Regions from separate parts of the Paenibacillus sp. p3-SID867 genome, predicted to be linked through region 3. Evidence: riboswitches for the same ligand, from Rfam matches in the RefSeq annotation. Region 3 holds a riboswitch; each other region holds the start of a gene.
What was found. Region 3 has a riboswitch for cyclic di-AMP ahead of M4D81_RS21335 (TrkH family potassium uptake protein). Riboswitches for the same ligand answer to the same signal wherever they lie in the genome.

Region 1: another riboswitch for cyclic di-AMP. It lies ahead of M4D81_RS12765 (hypothetical protein); the one in region 3 lies ahead of M4D81_RS21335 (TrkH family potassium uptake protein).
Region 2: another riboswitch for cyclic di-AMP. It lies ahead of M4D81_RS33490 (C40 family peptidase); the one in region 3 lies ahead of M4D81_RS21335 (TrkH family potassium uptake protein).

What each region holds. Positions count from the first base shown of each region.
Region 1 covers NZ_JAMBDM010000005.1:226,866-233,439, forward strand. The annotation lists gene kdpB (potassium-transporting ATPase subunit KdpB) at 1-252, opposite strand, end outside; gene kdpA (potassium-transporting ATPase subunit KdpA) at 274-1,953, opposite strand; gene M4D81_RS34790 (potassium-transporting ATPase subunit F) at 1,984-2,058, opposite strand; gene M4D81_RS12760 (hypothetical protein) at 2,213-2,623, opposite strand; cyclic di-AMP (ydaO/yuaA leader) riboswitch at 2,758-2,926, opposite strand; cyclic di-AMP (ydaO/yuaA leader) riboswitch at 3,463-3,636, shown strand; gene M4D81_RS12765 (hypothetical protein) at 3,769-4,233, shown strand; gene M4D81_RS12770 (proline dehydrogenase family protein) at 4,294-5,214, opposite strand; gene pruA (L-glutamate gamma-semialdehyde dehydrogenase) at 5,416-6,574, shown strand, end outside.
Region 2 covers NZ_JAMBDM010000036.1:14,072-20,645, reverse strand. The annotation lists gene M4D81_RS33500 (M1 family metallopeptidase) at 1-1,204, shown strand, start outside; gene M4D81_RS33495 (hypothetical protein) at 1,216-2,043, shown strand; cyclic di-AMP (ydaO/yuaA leader) riboswitch at 2,364-2,503, shown strand; gene M4D81_RS33490 (C40 family peptidase) at 2,507-2,980, shown strand; gene M4D81_RS33485 (C40 family peptidase) at 3,427-3,900, shown strand; gene M4D81_RS33480 (GNAT family N-acetyltransferase) at 4,041-4,541, shown strand; gene M4D81_RS33475 (c-type cytochrome) at 4,703-5,059, shown strand; gene M4D81_RS33470 (4a-hydroxytetrahydrobiopterin dehydratase) at 5,162-5,476, opposite strand; gene M4D81_RS33465 (hypothetical protein) at 5,585-5,878, opposite strand; gene motA (flagellar motor stator protein MotA) at 6,070-6,574, shown strand, end outside.
Region 3 covers NZ_JAMBDM010000010.1:202,241-208,814, forward strand. The annotation lists gene M4D81_RS21325 (LysR family transcriptional regulator) at 1-357, shown strand, start outside; gene M4D81_RS21330 (potassium channel family protein) at 394-1,068, opposite strand; gene M4D81_RS21335 (TrkH family potassium uptake protein) at 1,085-2,425, opposite strand; cyclic di-AMP (ydaO/yuaA leader) riboswitch at 2,491-2,635, opposite strand; gene M4D81_RS21340 (CPBP family intramembrane glutamic endopeptidase) at 2,928-4,616, shown strand; gene uvrC (excinuclease ABC subunit UvrC) at 4,588-6,574, opposite strand, start outside.

The DNA of each region.
Region 1 (6,574 bases), on a different contig from region 3:
CGCCTCTGCGAAGTTTGCAAACAGCAGCGTCAACAGCAGAATGACAAACACAATCACATTAAATCCGGTATTGCCCTCTGTCCCGAAATAGGATGGAAATAACGTCATCAACAGAACAACCAGAGTCCCGGCTTCCACAACAAACATGACCGGATTTCTCATCATCAGGACGGGATTCAGCTTCGTGAAGCTGTCCCTCAGCGCCTGACGGACCATCTCTTTGGACATCGCTTTTTTTCTCGTATTATTCATGGAAATAGGCCACCTTTTCTATTAACGGATCGTCAGATGCTCAGCAATCGGACCGAGCACAAGTACTGGCAGGAAGGTCAATGCACCGATAATCAGAACCACCGCGATCAGAATGCCGGCAAACAGCTTATTATCTGTCCGGAACGTCCCGAGCGTCTCGGGAACCCATTGCTTCCGCATCAACGAGCCGCCCACTGCCAGCAAGGCAATCATCGAAATGTAACGCCCGAATAGCATGACCAGTCCGGTTGTGATATTCCAGAACGGCGTGTTATCCGACAGACCTTCAAATCCGGAACCGTTATTGGCCGCGGAAGACGTGTATTCGTACAATACCTGCGAGATGCCATGAAAGCCCGCATTGGTAATGCCCGCCTGCCCTGCATCCGTCATCAGCGCAAGTGCGGTCGGAGCCAGGATGATCAATGGATGCACCAGGATAACAACCGCAATCAGCTTCATCTCCCGCGCCTCTATTTTCCTCCCTAGAAATTCGGGTGTTCGGCCAACCATAAGACCGGCCAGGAACACTGCCAATATTGCATACATGAGCATGTTCATCAGCCCGACGCCTTTTCCGCCAAAAACGGAGTTCAGCATCATCAGGGACAGCGGCGTAATCCCTCCAAGCGGCGTGAGCGTATCATGCATGTTGTTGACCGACCCGGTCGTGGCCGCGGTCGTCACCGTGGTGAACAGGGAGGATTGGGCGACCCCGAACCGAACTTCCTTGCCCTCCATGCTGCCTTGCGATGCGTCGATGCCCAGCCGATTCAACGCCGGATTGCCATTGGTTTCAGCCGCATAGTTCAGCGACAGAAATCCGATGAACAAGGTCATCATCACAGAGAAGATGATCCATCCTTGTCTGCGGCTCTTCGCGAACAAACCAAATGTATACGGAAGCGCCGCCCCAAGACTCCACATGCACAGGATTTCGATGACATTGGTCAGCGGGGACGGGTTCTCGAACGGATGCGCCGAGTTCACCCCCATAAACCCGCCGCCATTGGTGCCCAGGTGCTTGATCGATTCCAGTGCAGCCACCGGCCCTACAGCTATTTGCTGCTCGCTTCCTTGAAGCGTCGTGACGCTGAGCGTAGGCTGCAAAGTCTGCGGCACCTGCAGCGCAACCAGTACCATCGCAATGATAAATGCGGCCGGGATGAACACCCGGGTGTGGGCTTTGACGAAATCCTCAAAAAAGTTGCCAACGGTTGTACCTTTGCTGGTCACCGCCCGGATAAACGCAATCGCCACGCACAGCCCGGTCGCCGCGGACGTGAACATCATCATCGTAATGACGGCCATCTGGGCCATATAGGATAATCCCGACTCCCCGCTGTAATGCTGAAGATTCGTATTGGTCATAAAGCTGATGATCGTAGAAAATGACAAGGTCGATTCCATATTGTCGATACCGTTCGGGTTGAAGGGCAATACTCTCTGCATCCGCAGAATCAAATACCCCGCCGCGACGAGCACGATATTTGTTATCACAAAGCTGATGGCATACCCTTTCCATGTCATTCCCTTGCGTTCTTTCAAGCCAATCAGTGCGAAGATCGGTTTCTCCAACCAGGAGAACCATTTATCCGTTCCATTCCCCTCATTGCGAAACACCTGATATAGATAAGTTCCGAGCGGCTTTACCAGCAGCACCAGAACGAGTATAACGATGGCAATTTGTAAAATGCCCATGACGAATGCCTTCCTCCTTCAGCTGTTCCCCTAGAATTTTTCAGGGTGAATCAGCGCATAAATCAAATATAGAAAAATAAAGAGCGTGCATATTAAAATGATCATCACGACTAATCCACCTCCGGTTCCGAAATGACCCGTCCGCACCAGGACATAAACAGCATGAGCAGTCCGTAGGTTCCTCCCAAGATAAGCACCATATATAAATCCTGCATGAATACAACCTCCTAAAACCTCATGGTCACATCAGCCAAGAAGCTTAGCTGACAATGGATGTAATCAGGAAGGATACCTGATGATGGTTCGTATGAAGCACCACATCGGCACCCAGTCCCTTGTATATCAATCGCGGATTGCTGGAATGGGTAATCACATAAATCGACTCCGTCGTCCATGTCCGGCAGATCCGTAAATAGCGGCAGCACAGGTTCAAGCTGCTTTCGAACAAATACACCTTGCTGACGGGAAACTCGGGAATGATCCAGGTTTGTTCATCCCTTGTATCGATAAGAATCATGTTGGTGCAGCCTAGTTCTCGCAGCCTCTCCTGCTCAACCCGGTTGTTGGCTATGGCCGCAAACGAAATGCGCATATAGATCAGCTGGCGGATAAATTCTTCCCCGGCCTTGTTCGGCGCGGATACCAGGATAAACTCCTGCGGTTTCTCCATCTTTTGTTCTCCTCCTAAAAAGTTCAGAAAGAGAAGACAACAACAAAGAAGCCTGGGGAAAGAGAAGAACTCTTCCCGCAGGCTTCTTCATCAGAACACGGTGAAATACACCGTGGCCCAAGTCCACGACAATCGTTGCCTCTCTCGATACGCTTACGAGGTTAGCTGACGGATTCGGGCGTGAGAGTCGCCCTACCCATAGACCGTTATCTTGTCCATGGGATTCACCCCTGAGAGATCAAATGCATCTCCCGACTGGTTCCCCCGTTCCTTTTCCATTCAAGGACTCAGCGAAAATTAAAAACGAGTAGCATGTTATTCTATTAGCCATTGACTAACATCCAGGTCCGACAAAACAGCACAGCTTCAGGTTCGAGCGGTGAGAGTCGCATCATCCTGCATTTCCAGCGAAGGCCCATGTTGCCCTCGCCCGAGATTCGATCCATAAAGAGCACGGCAGCTCTCACACAGCCTTTAGGTCTTCATGGAACGGCTGCCTGTATGCCAACCGCCGATGTCCGTCAATTCATAGTTCGTATCATACGTCCGGCCTTGCAGGAAGTAAATGTGAGCAAAAACACATGTAGCCTTATGTCGAACAGGATCTGACCGATTTCGCTCCATTATCTCCTGAATTCTGCTCTATACTATGTATTTCTCTTGTTTTCTTGTATTTATCGCAATCTATCGAGATACCGAGATTTTGCCATGATAATAGATGTCACGACCGAATGTAAGCGTTTTCTTTTACGGTTTTCATCGATTTTCGGAATGTATCCGTTCAATATGGCCATTTACTTTTAGAGTCCTCCGGCGTATGATTCATCCATCATTCGAAACATTCGTTTACGCTGAGCTCTCGACAGATCGGGAGACGGGGGAACCAAAACCGCCAACGGAGCTTCTGTTGGTGAATGGGGTGAATCCGCAGGCCTGATGATCAGGCATCGCGGTAGGGTGCTCTCAAGCCCGAATCCGTCAGCTAACCTCGTAGGCGCGATTTGAGAGAGAACACCACCCGAGCCTTAAGCGAAGCGGCCACTGTAGCAGGGCCTCTAACGATAAATAGGCCTGGAGAGCGGGGTTACTCTGCTCACCGGGCCTTTTTGCCGTGCATATAACATTCCTATAAAGGAGCGTAGACCATGACGAAACTCATCGAGGCCGCACTGGCCCCCGTCATCGAAACCACATCGCCTGCATTAAATGCAGAGCTCATCCGCTGCATGGAGATATATCGTTTCGACCGGGGCTCGGCTGAACGCTTTATCCCCTGGAGCGACCGAGATTGGAACTGCGGGTTGTTCAAAATCAGCTGTAAAGACGCGGCCGGGTATGCCGAATATGCGCTTCCAAGCACAAGAGAATTCGCGGATCTGGTCCGCTGGGCATCCGTCTTTACGAGGCTGAGAGGTATGCCCGTGACCGAGGCCGTTCGCTATGCCCAGAAGCAGCAGCAGTGGGGATCCGTACGAATGCAGCTCGCCGTATCGGCCCTCGCCGATCTGGAGGCCAATCTGCAACAGCACATCACCCGGAAGCGGTTAGGCAGCCTGCCGCTGGAGCGTTCCTTCCTGATGGACTGCTCGGAGGCGTATTATTCCTTCTAGGACAGCTGCTAGAAAGAGCTACCGTTCTCGCTTCCATTGCAATTGGCTGTTTTCCCCCGCTCACTTGAACATATTTTTGAGCACCATCATCAGGTTGGCCGGCTTCTCTGCCAGCCGCCGGGTGAAATACGGGTACCACATCGTTCCGTAGGGCATATAACACCGGATACGGTAGCCGTCCTGCGCAAGCGCAGCCTGATCGTTCATCCGCAGCCCGTACAGCATCTGAAACTCAAATTCCTGTTTGCCTATGCGGCTCTGCTCGGCAAACACCTTCACCCAGTCGATGATGTTGTCGTCGTGCGAAGCAATCGCGACGTAGGCTCCCTGATCAAAATGCATTTTGATCAACTTCTTATAGTTGTCAATGACCTCCCGCTTCTGCTGAAAGGCGATGGTTCCCGGCTCTTTGTACGCCCCCTTGACCAACCGCAGATTTACGCCAGCATGCATCAAATTGTTGACGTCCTCCTCCGTACGGAACAAGTAGGCTTGCATTACGGTCCCCACGTTGGTCAGCCCCTCCTTATGGAGCCGCAGCGTCATATCAATCGTCGCCTGGGTGTATGGCGAATCCTCCATATCCAGGCGAACGAAATTGCGGTGCTCTTTCGCCTTTTTCGCCACCATTTTGATGTTCTCGTACGCCTTCTCCAGATCCAGCGCCATGCCCATCTGCGTCGGTTTCAGCGATACGTTCGACTGCACTCCACGCCTCGCGATCCCTTCCACCAGCTTCAAATATTCCTCCCGATACCCGGCTGCTTCGTCCAGCGTCCGGATGCCCTCCCCCAGATGGTCCAGCGTGACAAGAATGCCCTTCGCGTTCAGCCTCTCGATTTCATCCAGCGCCTCATCCAAGGTATCGCCGGCAATGAATCGGCCCGCCAATTTCCGGCCGTACTTGATCGACAACCATTTCACGAGTTTATTGCCGGACACCGTCAGGATCACTTTGCGGTAAAGCTCGGTTCCGTCCATGCGCGCGCCCCCTCTGCAAGGTAAACCAAAAATGCACTCTATCTAACTCATATGCAAAAATCATGACGGCATGCAGGAAGACATACATATCTTACATAGAGGTTTTCACCAGGAGTTCCTAACCATGCCACCATGACGCATTCGCAGCTGGACCATTGGCCAGAAGCTTCGATTCATATCATGTTAAGGAGGGGCCTCCCCATGCGAGCATCTTTTCGGAACGAACCATTTATGGACTTCAACAACGAATGGAACAACAAGTTATACGACGCGGCGTTATCCGGGGTCGAAGCCGAGCTTGGCCAATCGTACCCGCTGGTCATCGGCGGTGCCAAAATCCATACGGAGCGCACCGCAAATTCGGTCAATCCGGCGCGCAAACGCCAAGTCATCGGCGTCGTGTCCCAGGCGGATACCGAGCTTGCCGAACAAGCCATTCAGACGGCAGCGCATACCTTTGAGACGTGGAAGCACACCGAGCCGAGCGAACGGGCACGCTATCTGTTCAAGGCCGCGGCGATCATGCGGCGGCGCAAGCTCGAGTTCTCCGCACTCATGACTCTCGAAGCCGGCAAGACGCGTGCCGAAGCCGACGCCGATACGGCCGAGGCGATCGATTTCATGGAATTCTATGCACGCGAAATGCAGCGCCTGAGCGCGCCCCAGCCGCTGACGGTCCACGAGGAGGAAGAGAATCATCTCTATTACATCCCGCTTGGCGTCGGCATCGTCATTCCGCCGTGGAACTTCCCGCTAGCGATTATGGCCGGCATGACAACGGCTGCCATCGTCTCCGGCAACACCGTTGTGCTGAAGCCGGCCAGCACCACCCCGGTCATAGCCGCTAAATTCGTGGAGCTACTGGAAGAGGTCAGCCTGCCTCCGGGAGTCGTTAATTTCCTGCCTGGCCCGGGTCAGGAAGTGGGCGACTATTTGGTGGATCACCCATTGACCAGGTTCATCAGCTTTACGGGGTCACGCGACGTCGGACTGCGGATTCAGGAACGCGCGGCCAAGACGCAGCCGGGGCAACGATGGATCAAGCGCGTCATCGCCGAAATGGGCGGGAAAGATGCAATCATCGTGGACAACGAAGCCGATTTGGAGCTCGCGGCGGACGCGATTACCGCTTCTGCATTCGGCTTCTCCGGGCAGAAATGCTCCGCCTGCTCCAGAGCCATCGTGCACGAGGACGTCTATGATATCGTGCTGCAGAAGGTGATTGACCGCTCCAAGAAGCTGGTGATCGGAAGCCCCTCCAATGCCGAGGCTCAGGTAGGACCCGTCATCGACGATAAGGCGTACCGTAAAATTCTCGACTATATCGAAATCGGGAAAAGCGAAGGCAGGCTGGTCCTCG
Region 2 (6,574 bases), on a different contig from region 3:
GCCCGAAAATTACATTGTCGCCGCGACCGGATTCCCTACCAAGCCTGCCCAAAAATCAAACGGGGAAAAAATTTATCAGTTTTACGCGGATGACGTGCATGATTTTGCCTGGTCGGCATCGCCAAACTTTGTCACGGCAGAAGAAGCATTCTCCGCACCTGGCGTACCTGGCGTCCGCATCAAGCTGTATCTCGATCCAGCCCATAAAGACTTAAAGGAGCGTTACTTTGATGCCGCCAAGTCGGCACTCGCTTCGTTTGGAAAATGGTACGGAACCTATCCGTATTCCACGTTGTCCATCGTCGTACCGCCTGAATCGGGCAACGGTGCAGGCGGCATGGAATACCCGACGCTGGTCACAGCCTTCGGTGCCAAGAACGATTCGCCGGGATATGAACTGGAGCGGACCGTTATTCATGAGATCGCCCATCAATATTTTTACGGAATGATTGCAAGTAACGAATTTGAGGAAGCGTGGCTGGACGAGGCCTTTGCGACCTATGCAGAAGAACGAGTGATGGAAAAAGAATACGGGATTACCTCCAATACGGCGGCTCAGGGAGCATCCATTACTTCCCCTGCACCGCTGAAGATGGAATCCTGGAAATACAGCTCTCACGAAAACTACGCACTGAATGTTTATACGAGGGGCAAGCTGGTGCTGCAAGGCATCGAACGGCAGGTCGGTCCACAGATGATGGGCAAGATTATGCATACCTATGCCCAGAAATACCGTTTCAAGCATCCAACCACATCTGACTTTCAGAAAGTCGTCGAGCAAGTAAGCCAAACGTCCTGGCAGTCGTATTTTGACCAATATGTATATGGAAGCCAGATGGCGGATGTCGCCATCGACGTGATCAAAACCAAAAATAAAGGCACGGCTGAAAATCCTCGGTATGAGTCCACGGTTCAGATTACGAGCAAGGACGGGGATATCACCGATGTGCCGATCGTGTTCGCCTTTGAGGACGGCAAAACGGTGGAACGAACCTGGAGCGGCAAAGACGGAAAAGTTGCTTACACCCTGGAGTACAGCTCTCCGCTCGCCTGGGCCATGGTTGATCCGAAGTACTCCATCGTCCTGGAGAATAAACACATTAATAACTATATGAAGGCAGGAATGGATCCGACGGTGGTTACACGCTGGAATCTCAGTATTACCAAGCTTGTGGAGACGCTGTTCGGCAGCCTGTCATGGTGAGGGGGGAGCACATGAAAAGTTACGCAGGCCAAGGGTGGATCAGTGTTAAAGACCAGCTATACGTCTTGATTCTGCTCTTCTTATACCGTTTGCTGTGGGGATATTGCCTGTACCGACTCGTAAAATCGGCAGTCGTCCCCCTTCTAATGCGATATCCGGATGCCGCTCCTAACGAGCTCAGCCGTCTTTTATTCTTCTACGAGGGCGAGATGAGCCTGTCCTTGAGCAGCACAGTACACACCTACGGATGGCTTCTGGCCGGTTTGCTTCTGATCCGGATGGTCCTCACCCCGCTCATTCGGGCCGGCATCTTCTACAACCTTCACCAGGAAGCCAAGGGCGAGCGCGGTTTATTCTTCTTCACTGGCATGCGGAAACTGTGGAAACCCGTAACGCTATTCTATCTGGTTGAGCTTATTCTCACCTTCGCGCCCGGTTACTGGATTCTGCCCAAAATCCTCCCGATTCTGCTGAATGGAATTCAGGAGCCTGTACTGCTGCTTCATGCACTGCCCTATGCAGCTGGCTGGTTCTTGTACGCCTATCTGATCCGCCTGTTTTTGCTCTATATGCAATTTGGCCGTACCGGCGATTCCAGCATGATCAGCTCTATCCATGCGCTCTTCCGCCGCTTGGGCACAGCAATGCTGTTATCCATCACCATCGGCGGATCCGCCTGTGTCATTCTGCTGCTCCTGAGCTCGGCCTCGCTCTTCTGGGCCGGGTTGATCGGCTTAATTATTCAGCAGGCCTCTTATTTCCTGAATGGACTTTTCCAAATTTGGGCAATGTCCGCTCAATATCATTTGTGGAGAGATTCCTGCTCACAGCATCCTTAATGGTTACAATTTGGCACCTAAAATAATGAAACACGCTCGCGAATAAGCTGTAATCAGAAGCGACACGTTTCTATCCCGCGCTAGATTTTACAGAGAATAAGAGTTCATTTATCCTTAATATTACAAATTTCTGAACGCCATATTACAAAAAAACCTGTTCCCTTAAGATGGGGACAGGTTTTTTTGTTTAAAAATAATGTTTCCTCGTTTGCCAAATTGTTAATACTCTGCTAAAATAACGAATATGTTAGTAACAACTTTGTCATCTTTACTGTAACTTTTATGTTGGAACGTCAAACGTCAATGAATGGGTTCATCAACATTTTAAGGAGCCGAATTCCCATAACGATATGGGAAGCGGGGGATCCGTTTTGGGTGAATTGATCTCGCAAGAGAGGGATCATAGGGGACCTTCAACCGAACCCTTAAGCTAACCTCGCAGGCAATGGAAGGAGCTTTTGTTTTGAAAAAGAAGTTAACGGCTGTTTCTCTAGGCCTCGCACTCGCACTCACATTAGGGACCGGAAGCGCTTTCGCCGATTCCAAATTAAATACTGCAATCAAACCAGCCATTGGTGTTTCTTACAAAACAGGTGGAACTACAACGAATGGATTTGACTGCTCCGGATTCACCAGCTATGTTTACAAGAAGCTTGGTCTTAGCCTGCCCCGTACGTCTGCAGCTCAATACAAAGTAGGTACGGCCGTATCCAAGAGCAAACTGAAAGCTGGCGATCTCGTGTTCTTCAACACATCCGGTAGAGGTGTATCTCATGTGGGTATTTATGTCGGGAGCGGCAAATTCGCTCATTCTTCATCTTCGCGCGGTGTCATTATCAGTCCTCTGAGCCAGAGCTATTACGCCAACCGATATGTAGGCGCTAAGAGAATTATGAGTCAGAATACGTACAAATCTGTAGCTGTGAACTACAATTAATGTTGGAACTTAATTGACTTACTCTTACAAGAAAGCCCTGGGTTTATGAGATTGTGCCGATCTCATCCAGCGGCTTTTTTCTTTTGTTGATTGTGTGTATACCTTTATAACGTTCAGCACAGCAAAAAAGTTCCCGCTTTTTCGAAAAAAAATGAAATTTATTATACAAGTTCACTTCAGTTCCACTTCGCTTCGCCATGTCTTCACATCATCTATCCTTTATTTACCCTTCTCTCTCGTCATTAAACACCCATTTTGGAAAAATATTGATTTTCCTTGGTGCTTCGACAGTTAATGCTATTGAAAAATAGCGAAATCCATCAAGAAATAATTGCCAATCTCGCTTGCGGTCTGATAGAATGGAGCAGTAACAACTTTGTCATTAATGTAAGTGCTTTAATATATAGATTGCTATGCCTCCCGGCAACGAAAAGGAGCTTTCCATGCTGAAGAAAACATTATCGACAGCAGCCCTAAGTATCACGCTGTTGTTCACTTTGGGCGTTGGCAGCGTGTTTGCTAATGGTGCGCTGGATCAGGAAATCGATAAGGTTCTAGGTACAAGATACAGCTACGGTGGTACAACCACGAGCGGATTTGACTGTTCCGGCTTCACCATGTACGTTTACGCTAAACTCGGTCTAAAGCTCCCGCATCAATCCGGCTCTCAATTCGACATGGGGACAAGCGTGTCCCGTAAGGAGCTGCGCGCTGGCGATTTGGTGTTCTTTAACACATCGGGCCAGGGCATCTCCCACGTCGGCATTTATGTCGGCGATGGCAAATTCGCCCATGCTTCCTCCAACCGCGGCGTGGTTATCAACCGCCTGGCAGAGGATTACTACGATCAGCGATACGTCGGTGCAAAGCGTATCATGAGCGATGATAAGTATGAAGAGTCGGTCGGTGAATCATCCTAAGCTGTAGAGGCTAATCTTCCCTATACATACTGCTTGCCCGTTAAAGGAGCCCTTACCTCTCTTTTGCGGGCTTTTTTGATGCGACTTGGATGTTCGTAATATGATTATTATTTTATGCAGACGATAGGAGGACTTCGCAAATGGATGCCACACCGATTACATTTCACACCGTAGTCATGCGTGAAGAGCACGCCGAAGAAATATGCGCTTGGGCCTACCCTCCTCCCTATAATATCTATGGCTTTCTTCCCTGGGAGCAGATGAAAGGGCTTGAGGTGGAGTTTGGCGATCCGGACATTCGCCAGAGACAGTACCTCTCGGTACTGGATGAGCGGGAGGCCCTCTGGGGATTTGCCCAGCTGTTTCCGATGCATGAGGTTACACGAATCGGACTTGGCATGCGTCCTGATTGGTGCGGGCGTGGAATGGGTAAACGATTTATGCAGACGATTGTCCGGGAAGCCAGACGGAGGCGGCCTGCCGACGAAATTGACCTTGAGGTAATGACCTGGAATGAGCGAGCAATCCGCGCTTATCAAAGGTCAGGCTTTCACATCACCGATACGTATGAGCGGCTTACGCCAACGGGCAATGCCCTTTTCCACTGTATGGTGTATGAGCCCCCGACAAATGAGGAATAGTAATCTTTGTCTATATGAAAAAGCACAATTTTGTGTACTTTTTATGAAGCCGCGCCGTATAGTTGCTTTTTTTGTCACAACTGGCTATGCTGTCTATGGATGTTGGTTTATAATGGAGACAAGTGCAAAAGTGCAGTATACATAGAAGGGACGATATGACGATGCAAAAATGGATCATGAGCGGATTGTTCTTCGTCGCATGTGCGTTGGCTATCGCGCTGATGTTTACGCTCCCAGGTAAGGAACAGGTAGCTCAGGAAGAGAAGCCGACCATGCCGGAAGTGACTCTCGATGCAGCCGCAGCGGAAGCCACACTGAAAGCAAGCTGCATTAGCTGTCACGGCGACCAACTTCAAGGCGGCGCTGGACCGGCTTTGAATCAAGTAGGCGGACACATGGATGCGGACGCGATCTTCAACGTTGTAACCAAAGGTCGTAAGGGAATGCCTTCCTTTAAAGACCAACTTAAACCTGAAGAAATCGCAAACATCGCGCTGTACCTTGCTGAGAAAAAATAAATCAGCTTATACGCAAAACACGCTTGCACCTGGAGTTGTTCCCGGTGCAAGCGTGTTTTTTTACATATTCGGGACCTCTAAAGGGACTCATGGTCTCCCCTTCTATTGTCCCGCCTTGCCATCCTTCGAACGACTCTTCTCATAGGCTTCGTTAAACTGCTGCGCTTCCTTAATATCCACAGCCGTAATGCCACCGTCGTCCCAAGAAGTGAGACGAAGTGTAACGACTTTATAATCTATGGTGATGTAGGGGTGATGTCCGAAAGCTTCCGAAATAGCTGCCACTTCATCAACAAAAGCGATTCCCTTCATGAAGGAGGAGAAGGTATACTTTCGTACAATCCATCTCCCTTGTTCAAATTCCCAACCCTCAAGCTTTTCCAGATGAGCCTCTACTTCTTGCTGCGTATAAAGCATCTTTTATCTTCCTCCCCGAAAAAAACCTATCTTAAAGCCGACTAACCGTAATATGGGCTATCTGTCATCTATTCTATTCTGCCCTGTATCTGTTGATAACTGGAGTGATTACACAAGGGCCACAAAAGCCAACTCTTCTTCACCAATCAAAATATGTATTCGATGGTTCGTCTGATCATGCATGACCACGCCGCTGCCAACATTAATCACCGGCTCTGTGCCCAGCGCATAGAACAAATCCTCTGCCAGCGCCTCATGAACCTCATTTTGCTCGGCTTCGCCCAAATTGCCCCAATCCTCAGCTTCCATTTCAAAGAAGACATAGCTGTCAGAAATTCGCCCAACCGCCTCGGTCAGTTCTGCCAGAATTTCGCCATAATCCCTTCCGTGTTTAACGCCCATCTTAATCACTCCTTTCCTTGCCGTACTTAGCTTCATTTCCCTTCCTTCCATTATACCGGAAATTACAACTAAAAAAAAAAGCCCGACCTGACGATAAATAGGATAACGCCCCACATAAGGGGCCCGGTTCTCCATGAGAGCCGTTCTGACGAATGGATTCGTTATTTTATTTCTCACGGATGAGGTGTGGTATGGAAATTTCAACAATTATAGGCTTAATCCTCGGTATCGTCGCGGTACTGGTGGGCATGATTCTTAAAGGTGCCTCCCTTCTCGCTTTGTATAACCCGGCAGCCTATCTAATCATTCTTGGCGGTACGGCAGCAACTTTATTCATCGGATTTCCGCTATCCGAGCTGAAAAAGGTTCCGAAGCTGGTCAAAATGACCTTCATGAAACAGAATTTGATGGACAAGACGGACATGATCAAGCTGTTTATGGAATGGGCTTCGATCACACGCCGTGAAGGACTTCTGGCTCTGGAAACCAAAGTTGATGAAATCGATGACAGCTTCCTGCGTAATGGGATGCGCATGATCATCGACGGCAACGATCAGGAATTCGTACGTGACGTTTTAATGGAAGATATTAATGCCACCGAGGAGCGCCATCGTTCCGGTTCATTGATCTTCTCGCAGGCCGGCATGTATGCACCTTCCCTCGGGGTACTCGGAGCCGTTATCGGTTTGATCGCTG
Region 3 (6,574 bases):
TTGCCGATGATCATTTTCTCGACTGGAACCTGGTACCGCAAGCTGACAGATGACCTGTTCCACCGCTGGGGCATTATGCCGGATATCCGGATGGAGATCGACTCCTTCGAAGCGATCGTCAGGCTCATCCCGACCTGCAAGGCGGCCGCACTTCTGCCCAAATCCTATCTCAGGCCGCAGCTGCTATCCGATAACGGGCTTGTCGACATTCATATTCCGGCACTCATCGAAACCCGGCGGACGACTTCGCTGATCTACGGCCAAGCCTCGGATTTAAGCAAGGCAGCCAGCCGCTGGATTGACGAAACGGAAATTCTGTTCCGTAAGCTGGAGGAGGATAAAACCAAGAAAACCTGACGATATGCATGACCGTCAGGTTTTTTTCTTCTATATTTATTTTTCGAGCATATTCACGACCTCAGACTCAAAGCGATCCACATTATCATTCGAACCGATAACGACCATAATGTCGCCGGAGTTCACCACGTCCATGGCTGTCGGCGCTACGATGATGCCGGATTGTTTATTCAGGGCCACCACGCTGACACCGTAACGAACTCTCGTATTGAGCTCGCTAAGCGTTTTTCCGTCCATGCAGTCCGTGACCGTCATCTCCACAATCAGATAGTCCTTGGATAATTCAATATAGTCAAGCAGATTGGGCGTGACCAGCTGGTGAGCTACCCGGATCCCCATATCCCGTTCCGGAAAGATCACCCGGTCCACGCCCAGTTTCTCCAGCGCCCGGCCGTGCAGCACCGAAATCGCCTTGGCAACGACCATGGTGACACCAAGCTCTTTCAACAAGATGGCGGATAAGATGCTCATCTGAATATCGTTTCCGATCGCAACAATGCCGCAATCGAAGTTACGGATACCGAGCGATTTAAGCACCTCTTCATCGGTAGCATCCGCTACCACCGTGTGTGTCAGCAGCTCGCTCATATCCTCGACAACCTCTTCATTTCGGTCGATGCCGAGCACCTCATATCCCTGTTCCATCAGCTCAAGCGCCAGGCTGGCGCCAAATCGTCCCAAACCGATGATTGCAAATTGCTTTGGTTTCATGTCTCTCCAGTACTCCTTATCCAATAATCATTTTGCCTTCCGGATGACGATATAATTCTTTACCCTTTTTCGGCCCCAGTGCATAAGCAAGCGTCAAAGGCCCCAACCGCCCTGCAAACATCGTAATGCTGATCAAAACCTTCCCGAACACTGTCAGATCAGGCGTTAAGCCCATGGATAGACCCACCGTACCGAAGGCGGACGTCGTTTCGAATAGAATCTCCAGGAAGTCCCCTTCCTCTGTCGTCGACAGAATCATCGATACGGTTAGAACGAGCAGCAGTGCCAGTAATGCAATGGTCAGTGCCTTCAGCACCCGCTCCTGGGCCAGGCGATAACGGAACATGACGATGTCCTCACGCCCGCGCATCATGGCGATGACCGCCCCCACCATAATGGTGAAGGTTGTTGTTTTGATACCACCCCCGGTTGACCCTGGGGATGCTCCGATAAACATCAGAATAACGATAAAAAATTGCGTGGCCTGTCTAAGCCCCGTAATATCTATAGTATTCGCGCCAGCTGTACGCGGCGTTACGGATTGGAATAATGCGCCGAAGAATTTTCCGCCCCAATTCAGGGAGCCGAGCGTCCTCGGATTGGTGAATTCAAAAATAAGAATGACGATAAATCCAACCAGCAGCAAGGTAGCCGTCATGGTGAGCACTACTTTGGAGTGCAAGGAAAGTCTCCGCTGTTTCCGGAAATCAATCAGATCGGATAATACGATAAAACCGATGCCGCCCGAGACGATCAAAAACATCACGACAACGTTGACTACAGGATCATAGACATACCCGGTCAAACTCCGAAAATCGCCAAACAAATCGAAACCGGCGTTGTTAAACATCGTGACCGCATGAAAAACACCATAATAAATCGCTTGGCCGATCGGCATGTCAAACGCCCAGCGGATCGATAGAATCAAGGCACCGCAGGCCTCGATGATCAGGGAATACAGGAGCACTCTGCGAATCAGCCTTACGATTCCTTCCATCGAGGACTGATTCATCGCTTCCTGCAGAATGAGGCGATCCTTGAGCGATATGCGCCTTTTGAGAGCCAAGGCAAACAAAGTGGCCATCGTCATGAATCCGAGCCCGCCGATCTGAATCAGCAGCATGATCACGATCTGTCCGAAGGAGCTGAATGTCGTTCCTGTATCCACCACAACCAGCCCCGTTACGCAAGTTGCCGATGTCGAAGTGAACAAGGCATCGATAAATTCCAGCGGTTCACCTGTACTTGTGGATATCGGCAGCATTAACAGCGCCGTCCCGATGAAAATAATAGCCGCGAAACCAAGCACGAGAATCTGCGGCGGAGACAACCTGAGCCAGTTCAATTTAGAGTTCAATCGGTCACCTTCTTAAAAAAAATCAAGAAAAAAAGACACTGGAAAACGCAGTGCCCTTTACGGTCTGGTTCCTGTGCTGCAGCCTACGAGGTTAGCTGACGGATTCGGGCATTTTCACAGGTCGCCCTATTCATTATTCTGGGAATAATGAAATTCACCCCAATTACATGGTTCCCCCATTTTCAGTACGAAATTCGGCTGGAATATTCAGTTCCTTGAAGCATGATGTGATTATAACGCAATCCGGTACGTAACCCAATGCCGTTTTTCACCCAAAAAATCTTTAAAAGAGCGCGAATTGGGCATATTCAAGAATACAAGCATAGGGTTCTCTAACGTTTTCGAAACCTTTCATTCATTTTCATCGATTTGTTTCATTATTCCGGGATATTGGGATAAGCTGCTTATGACTTTCATAACTATGTTATATTGACTCTATGCGTTCTTAATCAGGCATATCGAATACCAGTGGGAGTATCAACTTTCTTAGAGGAGGAATTTCATGAATCGTGCAAGAGAGCCCTTGAAGCTGAAACCCAATCTGAAGCAGCTCATCGCGCCTGCCGCAGTCGGCCTGATTCTGTTCCTATTATTTCAGGTGTTTCCGTCGACGAATTCGGATTCTACCGAGATGGCATCTCCGAATATCATATCCAAGGAGCAGGCTCGGCAAGCGGCTTCAAGCTTTGCTCAGGAGTTTTTGCAGTTTACGGCTGCAAAAACGGATGACACGCTGGTTACATATCAATCCAAATCGGAACTTTACGGATATCTGGCGAAGGAAAAAAGACTTTCGGAATACAACAAAACCTATGAAGCCAAATATCCCTATGACGTATACCGCGTTCGCTTCAGCGAGCCGGGCGGCGATGCCCTCAACGTGGACGTGCACATGCAAAATTCAGGCATCGTCGGCTTCTCATACGATTACACCCGCTCCAGCTATGACCGGATTGAGCTGAACAAGGGCGATGTACAAAGGCAGATGCTGCTTGTCGTCGAGGACGGCATGTCATTAGCCGAGAAGCAGGCTCTCGCTGAGCCTTGGCTCCAGCGAGCGGGCTATGATCCTTCGCAACTGGAGCTGGTTACCCGGGAAGGGGAACCCCGGCTCCGGTATGTGGATCCGGAATCCAAGATCGGCGATTCCAGATTGGAGCACCGTTTCACCTTCGAGCAGGGGAAATTACGCTCCTATGAGCCATCTTTTTCGGTCCCGGCCGCCCATTCCGCCTATGTCAACAAGCAGACCCAAGATGCCACGCTGCTGACGCTCGCAGGGTATGGCCTGTTCACCCTCATCCTTGGCATACTTGCGATTGTGTACAGCGTGAAGACCAGAGCCTACACGTCGTTTAAGCGCGGCCTGTTCCTATCGGCGCTACTGTTTGTCATTCAGATGCTGAATACGTACAATCTGATTCCCGTTTTCAAATCCGAGGGGATGTCGCAAACCGGCATACTCGGGATGATGATTTTCTATGCGGTCTATTCGCTCATCTTCTCAGCTCTGCTCTACTTCTCCCTTGTCGGGGGCAGCGGGCTATGGCTCAAAGAAGACGGGCTCAATCCTTGGCCGCGCGCCAAAGAACCCGGATACGGTCATTATGTGCTGGACAGCATGAAGCTGGGGTATATGTGGGCTTTCATCCTGCTTGGGGTCCAATCCATTATCTTTGTCGTTCTGGGCCTGACCTTGAATACATGGTCCACTACGGATGCCACACAGTCGCCTTACAACATGCTCTATCCTTGGCTCTTTCCGCTGATGGCCTGGCTGGCCGGCATATCCGAGGAGGCCGTCTATCGGCTGTTCGGCATCAAAATGCTGAAAAAGATCGTCCGCAATACGTTCGTGGCCAGTTTGATCACTTCGATCATTTGGGCGCTCGGGCATACACTCTATCCGATATACCCTGTTATTTCCCGGCCCATTGAACTGGTTATCATCGGCTTGCTGTTCAGCTACATCTTTTTGAAATACGGGTATTTGGCGGCCATGTTCTCCCACGTCATCTTTAATAGCATCTTGATGGGCATTAGCCTGATCCTGCTCAAGGATACCAGCAACTTGCTGATGGGTGCGTTCTACATGGTGCTTCCGGCGATGGTCGCCTTTGCGATTTACCGTTTCAATCCAACAAAAAAAGAGAAGCCGTATGTCACGACTCCTCCTCACGAAGTGCATTAAGAATTTCCGTTGCTAATTTCTCACCGATTGAAAGGGGCTTGAAGTCTTCGACTGAAGCCTCTTTTATTTTTTTGACTGAGCCAAAATGCTTTAACAGCAGCTTGCGGCGCTTCTCTCCAATGCCCGGAATGGAATCCAGCTTGGAGGATACCATCGATTTGCCGCGCTGTTCGCGGTGGAAGGAAATCGCAAACCGGTGAACCTCATCCTGAATGCGCTGCAGCAAATAGAACTCCTGGCTGTCCCGGGGAAGCGTAACCGGCTCCGGCGGGTCTCCGACCATGAGCTGCGCTGTTTTATGCTTGGCATCCTTCACAAGCCCACAGACCGGGATAAACAGCCCCAGCTCATTCTCAAGCACATCGATGGCGGCGGAAATCTGCCCCTTCCCTCCATCGACCACAATCAGATCGGGAAGCGGCAAATTCTCCTTCAAGACGCGCTCGTACCGCCGCCGGATGACTTCACGCATCGTATCATAATCGTCCGGTCCCAGCACGGTACGGATCTTGTACTTCCGGTATTCCTTCTTGTCCGGTTTCCCATTGGTGAATACAACCATGGCCGATACCGGATTGGTCCCCTGAATGTTCGAGTTATCAAATGCCTCGATCCGGTTCAGCGACTGGAGGCCGATCACTTCGCCCAGATTCGCCGCGGCAACCGAGGTGCGTTCTTCATCGCGTTCAATCAAGCGGAATTTCTCGTCCAAGGACACCTTCGCATTATCCGATGCCATGCCCACCATCTGCTTCTTCAAGCCTCGCTGCGGCACATGCACCTTCACGCCGAGCCATTCCTGCAGGGCGGCAGCCCCTCCGGCTGCATCCACGATGCCCGCAGCTTCCGCCTGCTCCTCCTGTGCCTGGGCAAGGGCAGCCTGCTGCGCATCCAATGTCCCTGCGGAAAGCGGATTCGCCGAATCCACGGCTTCCTCTGCGCTTCGCACACCTGCATCCGCAGCCGTTCCCGTAATCGACTCCGAACCAGCCTCGTCTATCAACAGAGGCTCAGGCAGCAGAATTTCCTGCGGCAATGCAGGATTATCGCTGTAATACTGGGCAATAAAAGACATAAAGTCGCTGTGCGCATCGCCGTAGAACGGAAAAACGGATTTGTTGCGCTGCACCATTTTCCCTTGGCGCATGTACAGAATCTGCACGCACATCCAGCCTTTATCCACAGCATAACCGAATACGTCGCGGTCCCGCGTATCCGTCGTCGTAATCTTCTGCTTCTCCATCAGCGTATCAATATGGATGATCTGATCCCGCAGCTCTTTGGCTCGCTCGAAATACAAATCCTCCGCGGCCTCCTGCATCTTGCGCTGCAGCTCCTTCTTGATCTCCTCATGCCCACCGCTAAGAAATGATGTAATCTCCCCGGTGATCTGCTCATATGCAGACTTTGGAATTTCCTTCACACATGGAGCCAAGCATTGCCCCATATGATAGTACAAACACACTTCTTTCGGCATGACGCCGCATTTGCGCAAAGGATACATCCGGTCCAGCAGCTTCTTGGTCTGCTGTGCCGCGTAAGCATTCGGGTAGGGACCAAAATATTTGGCTTTATCTTTAAGCACCCTTCTGGTTACTTCCAGACGGGGATGCTCTTCATTCGTTATTTTAAGATATGGATAGGTTTTATCATCCTTCAGCAGCACGTTGAATCTCGGCTGATGGGTTTTGATCAGGTTGCACTCCAGAATCAATGCTTCCATGTTGCTGCCGGTTACAATGTATTCGAAATCGCGGATTTCCGAAACCAGCATCTGGGTCTTCCCGTTATGGCTTCCGGTAAAATAAGAGCGTACCCGGTTCTTCAGCACTTTGGCCTTGCCCACATAAATAATCGTGCCTTCATGATTCTTCATCAAGTAACAGCCGGGCTGGTCCGGCAGCAATGCCAGCTTGTGGCGAATATTTTCCAGCGCCTTCTCCTGGTCCTGAAGCTGT